4 regions of the Halomonas sp. 5021 genome follow, and region 2 is predicted to be linked to each of the others. Evidence: predicted binding sites of a transcription regulator. Region 2 holds the regulator's gene; each other region holds the start of a gene.
What was found. Region 2 encodes PhoB, which activates phosphate uptake and scavenging genes when phosphate is short. Its sites were predicted from a motif close to TGTCATANNNNTGTCANA; they were not measured.
Positions count from the first base shown of each region.

Region 1: a site for PhoB is predicted at 1,027-1,044, ahead of R3F64_RS18580 (PstS family phosphate ABC transporter substrate-binding protein). Genes of this name have one in related genera too.
Region 3: a site for PhoB is predicted at 1,232-1,249, ahead of ppk1 (polyphosphate kinase 1). Genes of this name have one in related genera too.
Region 4: a site for PhoB is predicted at 1,144-1,161, ahead of R3F64_RS17140 (inorganic diphosphatase). Genes of this name have one in related genera too.

Region 1 is NZ_JAXOVU010000020.1:18,084-20,287, reverse strand. It holds gene R3F64_RS18580 (PstS family phosphate ABC transporter substrate-binding protein) at 1-965, opposite strand, end outside; gene R3F64_RS18575 (sulfite exporter TauE/SafE family protein) at 1,106-1,840, opposite strand; gene R3F64_RS18570 (multidrug effflux MFS transporter) at 1,837-2,204, opposite strand, start outside.
Region 2 is NZ_JAXOVU010000002.1:200,461-202,664, reverse strand. It holds gene phoR (phosphate regulon sensor histidine kinase PhoR) at 1-428, opposite strand, end outside; gene phoB (phosphate regulon transcriptional regulator PhoB) at 431-1,120, opposite strand; gene ubiA (4-hydroxybenzoate octaprenyltransferase) at 1,199-2,107, opposite strand; gene R3F64_RS04620 (chorismate--pyruvate lyase family protein) at 2,143-2,204, opposite strand, start outside.
Region 3 is NZ_JAXOVU010000003.1:46,002-48,205, forward strand. It holds gene ppk1 (polyphosphate kinase 1) at 1-1,073, opposite strand, end outside; gene hemB (porphobilinogen synthase) at 1,279-2,204, opposite strand, start outside.
Region 4 is NZ_JAXOVU010000015.1:11,167-13,370, reverse strand. It holds gene dgoD (galactonate dehydratase) at 1-187, opposite strand, end outside; gene R3F64_RS17145 (FadR/GntR family transcriptional regulator) at 221-940, opposite strand; gene R3F64_RS17140 (inorganic diphosphatase) at 1,202-1,915, shown strand; gene R3F64_RS17135 (carbohydrate kinase family protein) at 2,017-2,204, opposite strand, start outside.

The DNA of each region.
Region 1 (2,204 bases), on a different contig from region 2:
TGGCGCCATTCTTCACGCTCACTTTCCGGCAGCACGATCAAGCCGAGATCACGGAGGTAACCGTCGCCGCCAATCATCTGTTCTGACATGAACATGTCAACGTATTCGTACATGGGCGGCACTTCGTCAGCGTGCTGGTTCTTGACGTAGAACCACAGTGAACGGGCAACCGGATAGTCACCAGAACTGATGGCTTCGGGCTCCGGCTCAACACCGTTGATTGTTGCCGCATTCAGCGTGTTGGTGTTCTCTTCCAGGAAGGAATAGCCGAAGATACCGAAGGCACCGGTGTCTTCCTGGAGACGCTGAACGATCAGGTTATCGTTCTCACCGGCGTCGATGTAGACACCGTCAGAACGGATGTCAGTGTAGGCTTCTTCGTAGGCATCCATACCTTCGGAGGCGGTTTCCATCACCAGCTCTTCGAAAGCATCACGGGTACCGGAAGTGGTGGGCGGTCCGTAGATGGAGATTTCGCGATCCGGCAGCGAAGCGTCGATTTCGCTCCAGTTGGTGTAGGGGTTTTCAACCAGTTGGCCATCCTGGGGCACCTGCGCGGCCACAGCCATGAAGATGTGTTCAAGGGTGAGTGGCACGACATCGTTTTCGTTAGACTGACCAAGCACGATACCATCCGAGCCGATCTTGGCTTCGGTAATATCGGTCACGCCGTTCTCTGCACAGCGCTCGAACTCAGACGGCTTCATGCGGCGCGATGCGTTGGTGATATCCGGGGTGCCATCGCCAACACCGTTACAAAACAGACGCAAACCGCCGCCTGAACCGGTAGACTCGATGACCGGCGTCGGGTAGTTGGTTGTCGCGCCAAATTCCTCGGTCACATAGCTGGCAAACGGATACACAGTGCTAGAGCCGACAATGTTTATTTGATCACGAGCCTGAGCAACACCTGCCACGCTCATTACAGCTGCCGCGAGCACGGTAGTTTTGAGAATACGGTTCATGCGAATTACTCCTGAAGCTGTTAGGGATATTGCCTTCGCAAGGCACACTTTGCATCGCTTCGATGACAGCTTCATGACAAGCAATGTCACAACATAATTTTTTTAAAATTTTTCATCACGGCTCGCAACGCCATCATTTATTACAACAAAAGCCCCACGGCTGCCAGGGTACATAGCGCAAGCGACGCCGCCTGAAGCCATTGCCGATCAATGCGATGCGCCACCCTGTCGGCGAGCGCATTCCCCAGCAGTACAGCGGGCAATAACGTTGCCGCCACGCCCAAATGCCATAAACCCACCTGCCCTGCCAACGCCAGTGTAGCGAGCGTCAGCATCGAGGTGATGATAAAGAAAGCCGCGAGGTTGCCGCGCAGTCGGTCTGGGGCAAATCCATGCATTAGCAGGACCATTGGCGGCCCGCCGATGGCAGCGACAGTGCCAAAAATCCCCGAGAATACCCCCGCACCAAATAACGACACGCGATTGACCGGCACCCGCACGCGGCATAGCGTGACAAATACCGCAAACAGAACGATGGCAGCAATCAACTTTTCCAATACCACCATTGGCGCTGCGATAAGCAGCCAAAGCCCCAACGCATTGCCCGGCAAGCGTCCCACCAGTGCCATGGCCAGTGCCCCCAGGCGTACCTCGTGCAGGTAGTGGCGTACCATTATTAGCGACACGGTGAACCCGAAAAGCACCAACACCACGGGTACCAGGCGCGGCTCTATCATCAACAACAGCGGCGCCCCAATAACCGCCAAGCCAAAACCAGTGGCGCGTTGTACAAAGGCGCCTAACGCGAGGGTCAGCGCACACCCCGTCCAGGTGTTCGGCGACATATCCAACCACGTCACAACGTCCTCGATCATCCCGAGCGCACATCCGTTGCCGCTGGCGTCAGCAAGCGCACACCGACGTTGCCCAACAGGGCAGCCGCCAGCATGGTCAGAACCATCGGCCATAGGTGTTCGACTTCAAAGAGACCCACCATGGCGCCTGCCAGGGCACCACAGCTAAATTGAATACCACCTAACAAGGCAGTGGCGGTGGCACTGATGTGGCCGAAATGATCCAGCAACGAGGAAATGGCATTGGGTGTAATAAGGCCAATCATGCCGGTAAATAGCATTACCAGCGGTACGACAACGGCCAATGAAGCAATATTGAGCGCTGTGGCAGCCACCAAGCCCATTGCAGCGACCAGTTGAACCGCCAGCCCCAAGCGTAAATTTT
Region 2 (2,204 bases):
AGATTGGTAATATGTTGTCCACGGTCGTGAGCGGTTTGTAGCCCCAGCATATTGCTGGCAGCGCTGTTCCACCACTCCAGGTCGCCGTGACGGTCGAGCATCACCACGCTATCGCGCATGGCTTCCGAGGATTCTTGAATGCGGGCAAGCGTCGAGCGGAGACGGCCCTGGGTAATCCGTTGGCTTTTCTGATATCGGTACAAACGATCAAACAATTCGCCCCACAGTCCTCCTGCGGCCGGCGGTTCATCCTGCGGGCGTTGCGTCAGCCAGCGGTAAGCGGCGCGCAATTGCCGCAAGTGGTAGACCAGACACATCGCGAAGCCACCGGCCAACCCCAGGCCCGGCAGGCCAAGTAGCCATCCCAGGCAGATGCCGAGTGCCGCCCAACCTAGCAAACGCCAAAGCTCACGGCTCCACAAACGCACGGTTAAGCTCGAGCGGAGAAGCGGTAGCCCGTACCGCGTACCGTTTGGATCAAGTTCTGATGTCCGTCGCCCAGGGCTTTGCGTAGCCGACGAATATGAACATCCACAGTGCGCTCTTCCACGTACACATTACCGCCCCACACCTGGTCGAGTAACTGGCTACGTGTGTAGGCCCTTTCCTGATGGGTCATGAAGAATTGCAACAGCCGGTATTCGGTCGGCCCCATATCCAGCGCTTTACCGTAGGCACTTACCCGGTGGCCCACCGGATCAAGCAGCAACCCATTAATTTCGATGGGATCTTCCACGCCACGTGGGGTCGCACGACGCAGCACGGCCTTGAGGCGTGCCACGAGTTCACGGGGCGAAAACGGCTTGGTGATATAATCGTCGGCCCCCGCTTCAAGCCCCTGTATCTTATTGTCTTCTTCACCCTTGGCGGTGAGCATGATGATCGGCAGTTCGGCGGTGGTTTCCTCGCGCTTGAGGCGCCGAGCCAACTCGATGCCGCTGGTACCGGGCATCATCCAGTCGAGCAATAGCAGGTCAGGCTGATGATCAACGACCATGGCGTGGGCATCCTGAGCGTTGTCCGCTTCAAGAACACGGTAGTCGGCCATTTCCAGCGCCACCGCGATCATCTCGCGAATGGATGCTTCATCATCGACGATCAAGACGGTCTTGGCGGTCATTCCAGAGCCTCACGGTGTCCGATAGAAAGTAATCCAGTGACAGGTACATGACGATCACACCATGACTTGATGACAATTCTATGACATTGACAGAGATTCGCCAGCCGTTGGCCACCAACTCAGCGCAATACCGGCAAACACCAGCAGGCCCGACCAGTGATTATTCAGAAACGCCAGAAAACAGGCATCCCGCTCACGGTGACGGATCAAGCGCTGCTGGTGAATAAACGTCGCCGCCATCCCCGCCAGGCCGAGCCAGAAAAAACCGCCCAGCCCGAGGCGCGCGCCCACCCAGGCCAGCAATGCCAGCGTGGCCAGCTGAAGCAGCCCGATCACCAGCCGGTCGGCATTACCCAGCAACACGGCCGTCGATTTAATGCCAATCTTGATATCGTCGTCACGATCAACCATGGCGTACTGGGTATCATAGCCAACCGTCCACAGCACATTGGCAAAGAACAGCAGCCATGCCTCTACCGGCACATGGCCAAGGACCGCACCGAACGCCATCGGAATCGCCCAGGAAAACGCCGCCCCTAGCACTACCTGGGGAAAATGCGTGTAGCGCTTCATGAACGGGTAGATAAACGCCAATACCACGCCGCCCACCGACAGCAACACGGTAAACCAATTGGTCAACAGCACCAGCATGAAGGCCGCCGTCACCAGCCCGATAAACAGCAGTTGGGCCTCGGTTTCACTGATCCGCCCGGTAGCCAGCGGGCGCTGTCGGGTACGTTTGACGTGGCCATCGACGTGACGATCGGCATAATCATTGACCACGCAGCCCGCTGCGCGCATGACGTATACCCCGGCGATAAAGATGAGCAGTACGTTGCGCCCGGGTACCCCTTCGCCGGCGACCCATAAGGCCCACAGCGTTGGCCACATCAGCAGCCAGGTACCGATCGGCCGATCCAGACGCATCAGCTGTATAAAATCCGCCAGCCGACTCAACCCGGTTGGCCGTAATAAAGAACGATCCATGCTTACCTCACCCATCCAAGAGACGCAGCGTTAGCCTAGCGCGAAGGCAGCGCAAGATCATCCGCCATGGTCGATAAAAAGTATTCCTGTACCAGCA
Region 3 (2,204 bases), on a different contig from region 2:
GCATCAAACAGGCTGCCGCCTTTCAGGGCTTTGGGGATCCCAGGCGTGTACGGCCGGTAGAGCAGCTCCGGCCGGTCAACATCGCCAAGAACGGCCATCATCCGGGTCAGGTTGACCGGGCCTTGCACACGGTATAGGTCGTCAGCTTCAAGGCTGAATTGGCGCAGCAGGAAGTTGGTCAGGTCGTCCGGGCAGTTATCGGCCACCTCCAGACGTACGCCACTGCCATAGCGGCGAGCCAAAAGCTCGCCACGCAGCGCGGAGGCCAGGTCGGAGACCTCTTCCGGGTCAACGCTCATGTCGGCGTTGCGTGTCAGGCGGAACTGGTAGCAACCGCGCACCTTCATGCCTGGAAACAGTTCTTCAGCATGGGCATGAATCATCGACGACAGGAACACGTACTCGGTATAGCCCTCGCTGCACAGATGCTTGGGCAGCGCCATGAGGCGTGGCAACGAGCGGGGCGCGGGGAGAATCGCCATGCCCCCGGCGCGTCCAAAGGCATCTTTGCCCTCCAGCTCGACGATAAAGTTGAGGCTTTTGTTCACCAACCGCGGAAAAGGGTGCGAGGGGTCCAGACCGATGGGACTGATGACCGGCATGATGTCGTTGTTGAACAGCTCGTGGACCCAGTCTTTTTGCGCCTTTGTCCATTGGTCGCGGCGACGGAACCTTAGCCCCTGCGCTTCTAGAGCAGGCAACAATGTATCGTTGAGAATCTGATACTGGCGGACGATTTGCGCGTGGGCAATGTCAGAAATCTCGGCAAGCACCGCCCTTGGCAGCCGCCCGTCGGCACCCGTTGTATCGTCACCCAGGGCAATCTGGTGCTTGAGTCCGGCCACGCGAATTTCAAAGAACTCATCCATGTTGGATGAAAAAATCAGCAAGAACATCAATCGGTTGAGCAGTGGGTGTGCTTCATCCAGCGCCTGCTCCAGCACACGGATATTGAACTGCAGGTGGGAGAGCTCGCGATTGAAGTAAAGCTGCGGGTCGTCCAGATCGGTCTCAGGCAGCGCTTCGCGGGCCTGAACGCCCGTGGGCGTGCGGTTGACGCGAAGCGTGGACATCTCGCTGTCGCTACCGTCATTGTCATGGCGCGGGTAGGGCGAGTTATCGGTGACCTGGTCGTCCATGGTAGCTGCCTCCGGCGTTAGTCGTCTCTGAGCATATCACTGCCTGATACGCATCTGTTAACGCAGTATGGCGGAGGAAGATGACAAAGACGTGTCACGGCATTGTCATCTACGCTTTACTGGCTTCAGCCTCCCAGGATCAACGCGCATTCGTCAGCAGACGTGCGGCGTCAAGGGCAAAGTAGCTCAGAATACCGTCTGCCCCGGCGCGCTTGAAGCACATCAGAGACTCCAGGATGACCGTGTCGGCATCCAGCCAGCCATTGTCGAAAGCAGCGCGGTGCATCGCGTATTCGCCACTTACCTGATAGGCATAGGTGGGCACGCGCAACTCGCTTTTGACCCGCCGGACAACATCCAGGTAAGGCATTCCCGGTTTGACCATGACCATGTCAGCTCCCTCGGCAATGTCCATTGCCACCTCATGAAGGGCTTCGTCGCTGTTGGCCGGGTCCATCTGGTACGTCCGCTTGTCGGCTTTGCCCAGGTTGGCGGAGGAGCCCACGGCATCGCGGAAGGGACCGTAGTAGTGCGAGGCGTACTTGGCACTGTAAGCCATGATGCGCACGTTGTGCAGATGCTCCTGTTCAAGCACCTGGCGGATAGCGCTGATACGCCCGTCCATCATGTCGGAGGGGGCAACGACATCGGCACCGGCTTCGGCATGGGAGAGCGCCTGTTTGAGCAGGGTGTCGACGGTGCGGTCGTTAAGCACGTACCCGCTCTCGTCGATAATCCCATCCTGGCCGTGGATGGTGTACGGGTCCAGGGCGACGTCGGTGATGATACCCAGTTCCGGCAGCGCCTCCTTGAGTGCGCGCACGCTGCGCTGTACGAGCCCGTTGGCGTTGTAGGCCTCTTCGGCGAGTTCGGTTTTCTGTTCACCGCCGACAACCGGGAACAGTGCGATTGCGGGAATGCCCAGCGCATAGGCGTCGCGGGCCTGCTCGATCAACAGGTCAATCGACAGGCGCTCCACACCCGGCATAGAGGCGATGGCTTCGCGCTGCTGGCTGCCTTCCAGGACGAAAACCGGCAGAATGAGGTCGCCGGGCGTCAGCGTTG
Region 4 (2,204 bases), on a different contig from region 2:
GGTGTTCGATACGGTGCGGGTCCTGGCCAACCAGGTAGTCAGAAAGCTCATGAACGGCAGCCTCGACAGTCGCCGCGCGGCCTTCGATGACCGGCTCGCCCCAGCCGTAGCAGCCTTCGTCGGTTTCGATCTTGAGAAACAGCCAGCGCGGGGGGACTTGCCAGGTTTTCAGTCGGGTAATTTTCATAGGGTCAGATCCTAGTCAGTGGTCGATGGCCGGTTAATTGACGATACCCAGATCGATCGCCGTGCGGCGAAGCACTTCCCGCGCGGCGAAAGACGCCGCCTCGGCATCCCGGCGCACAATGGCTTCAAGAACGCGGCGATGCCGTGACAGGCTGTCGTCGAAGGTGTCGGTGCGGTGCTGAGAGCCATGTACCAGGGCCATGATCGAAGGGCGCAACAGGTGTCCCATTTGCCGCCACACCAAATTGTGGCTGGCCTGGTAGGTGGCATCGTGAAACATGACGTCGTACTCGGCGTGCTGGGCGCGAGCGGCGGCTGACTGGGCAGTTTTCTGCATGCCTTCAAAGGCGGCTTCCAGCCGGGCGATATCGTCCGCATCGGCCGCTTCGGCGGCAAGGCCCGCCACGATGGGCTCGGCCGAAAAGCGAAACGCATAGATGGCGCGCGTGAGCTGCGGGTCGAGGTCGGTAAGCCCCGTCATCCATTCGCTCATCAGCGGATCCAGCAGGTGCCAGTCGCTCATTTCGCGGACTTGCGTGCCACGCCCGGCGGTGCGGTCTAAAAGCCCTGCGGAGGTCAAACGGGTCAGCGCATTGCGCACCTGATTACGGCTCACATCGAAGTGCGTGCCGATGTCCATTTCCTTGGGGAAGGCGTCACCCGGCTGCCAGTGGCCTGCCAGCAGGGCTTGGGCGAGTAAACGGGCTAATTGTTCAGCGCCACCCTGGTGGGCTGGTAGAGCGTCCAGCGGCATCGGTGATCTCTTATCTTTTATTGGATGTAATTTATTCTAGTAAATGTCTGACATTTAAACAAGTCGTGCCATGGCGTCTCTAACGGCCGATGAAGACGTCTCCAATCAAAAAAGCCCACACCAGCTTGCAACAGATGTGGGTCAATAATGGTTAGCCAGTCAAAGAAGTACCGTGGTTTAGCATTCAATTTTGGAAAGTAATCTGTCATTACCCCGTCATCTCTCCTCGATAACGTATCTGAAAAACCAATGGAGAACATGATGCGGAAAAAACTATTACTTACGAGCGTAGCGTGCATGGCGGTTTTAGCATCCTCTGCTCAGGCTCAGGCTCAGGCGCTAGGCGGATTGGCGTTTTCTGACACCACGCCCATTGCCCAAAACATGACCGCAACAGATGAGTTCACTATCGTGGGTGAAGAAGACTTGATGGCGATGAATGCCATCAATGCAGAGGGTTCGGTAAGAGCCATCGTTGAAATACCCGCGGGCACATCGGCGAAATGGGAAGTCAGTAAAGATGATCCCAAAGCGGTTTACTGGGAGTATAAAGACGGTGAACCGCGCGTCGTGAATTACCTAGGCTACCCCGGTAATTATGGCGCTATTCCAGGCACTGCTTTGCCAAAAGAGTTGGGGGGTGATGGTGACCCACTGGATGTGATTGTGCTGGGCCAAGCCGTTCCACGAGGTGAAATTGTCGACGTGAACGTTATTGGTGTTCTTAAAATGCTGGATGACGGAGAGCAAGACGACAAGCTCATTGCCGTTCTCGCTCAGGATTCACCTTTTGCAAATATTGAAAACATGACACAGTTGGACCGCGAGTATCCAGGTGTCAGTCAGATCATTGATTTGTGGTTTGCCAATTACAAAGGGCCTGACGGTGGTATGGAAGGGCTAGGGTTTGAAGATGCGGAATCGGCTAGATCGGTGTTAGAAGCCGCTGCGGAAAACTTTACAGCCACGCAATAACGACCACATCCCAGTCATCGGGAGTTGTGGCTTTCAGCTTATCATTGCGACTGCCTCACTCACATCGGTGACCGTCCAGCGGTCACCGAACTATATAGCTATTAACTGTTTCGAAGCGCTTCGATATCCGCATGGGTGGGGAGAGAGGCGTAAGCGCCTGGTCGGGTGACCGCATGGGCGCCACAGCGGCAGGCGAGGTCCACCGCGCGGGAGAGGAAGTCAATATCCTGGTGCCAGCCTTCCTCGATACCGTGCTTTGACAACTCGGCCAGCAGGCCGCCGATGAACG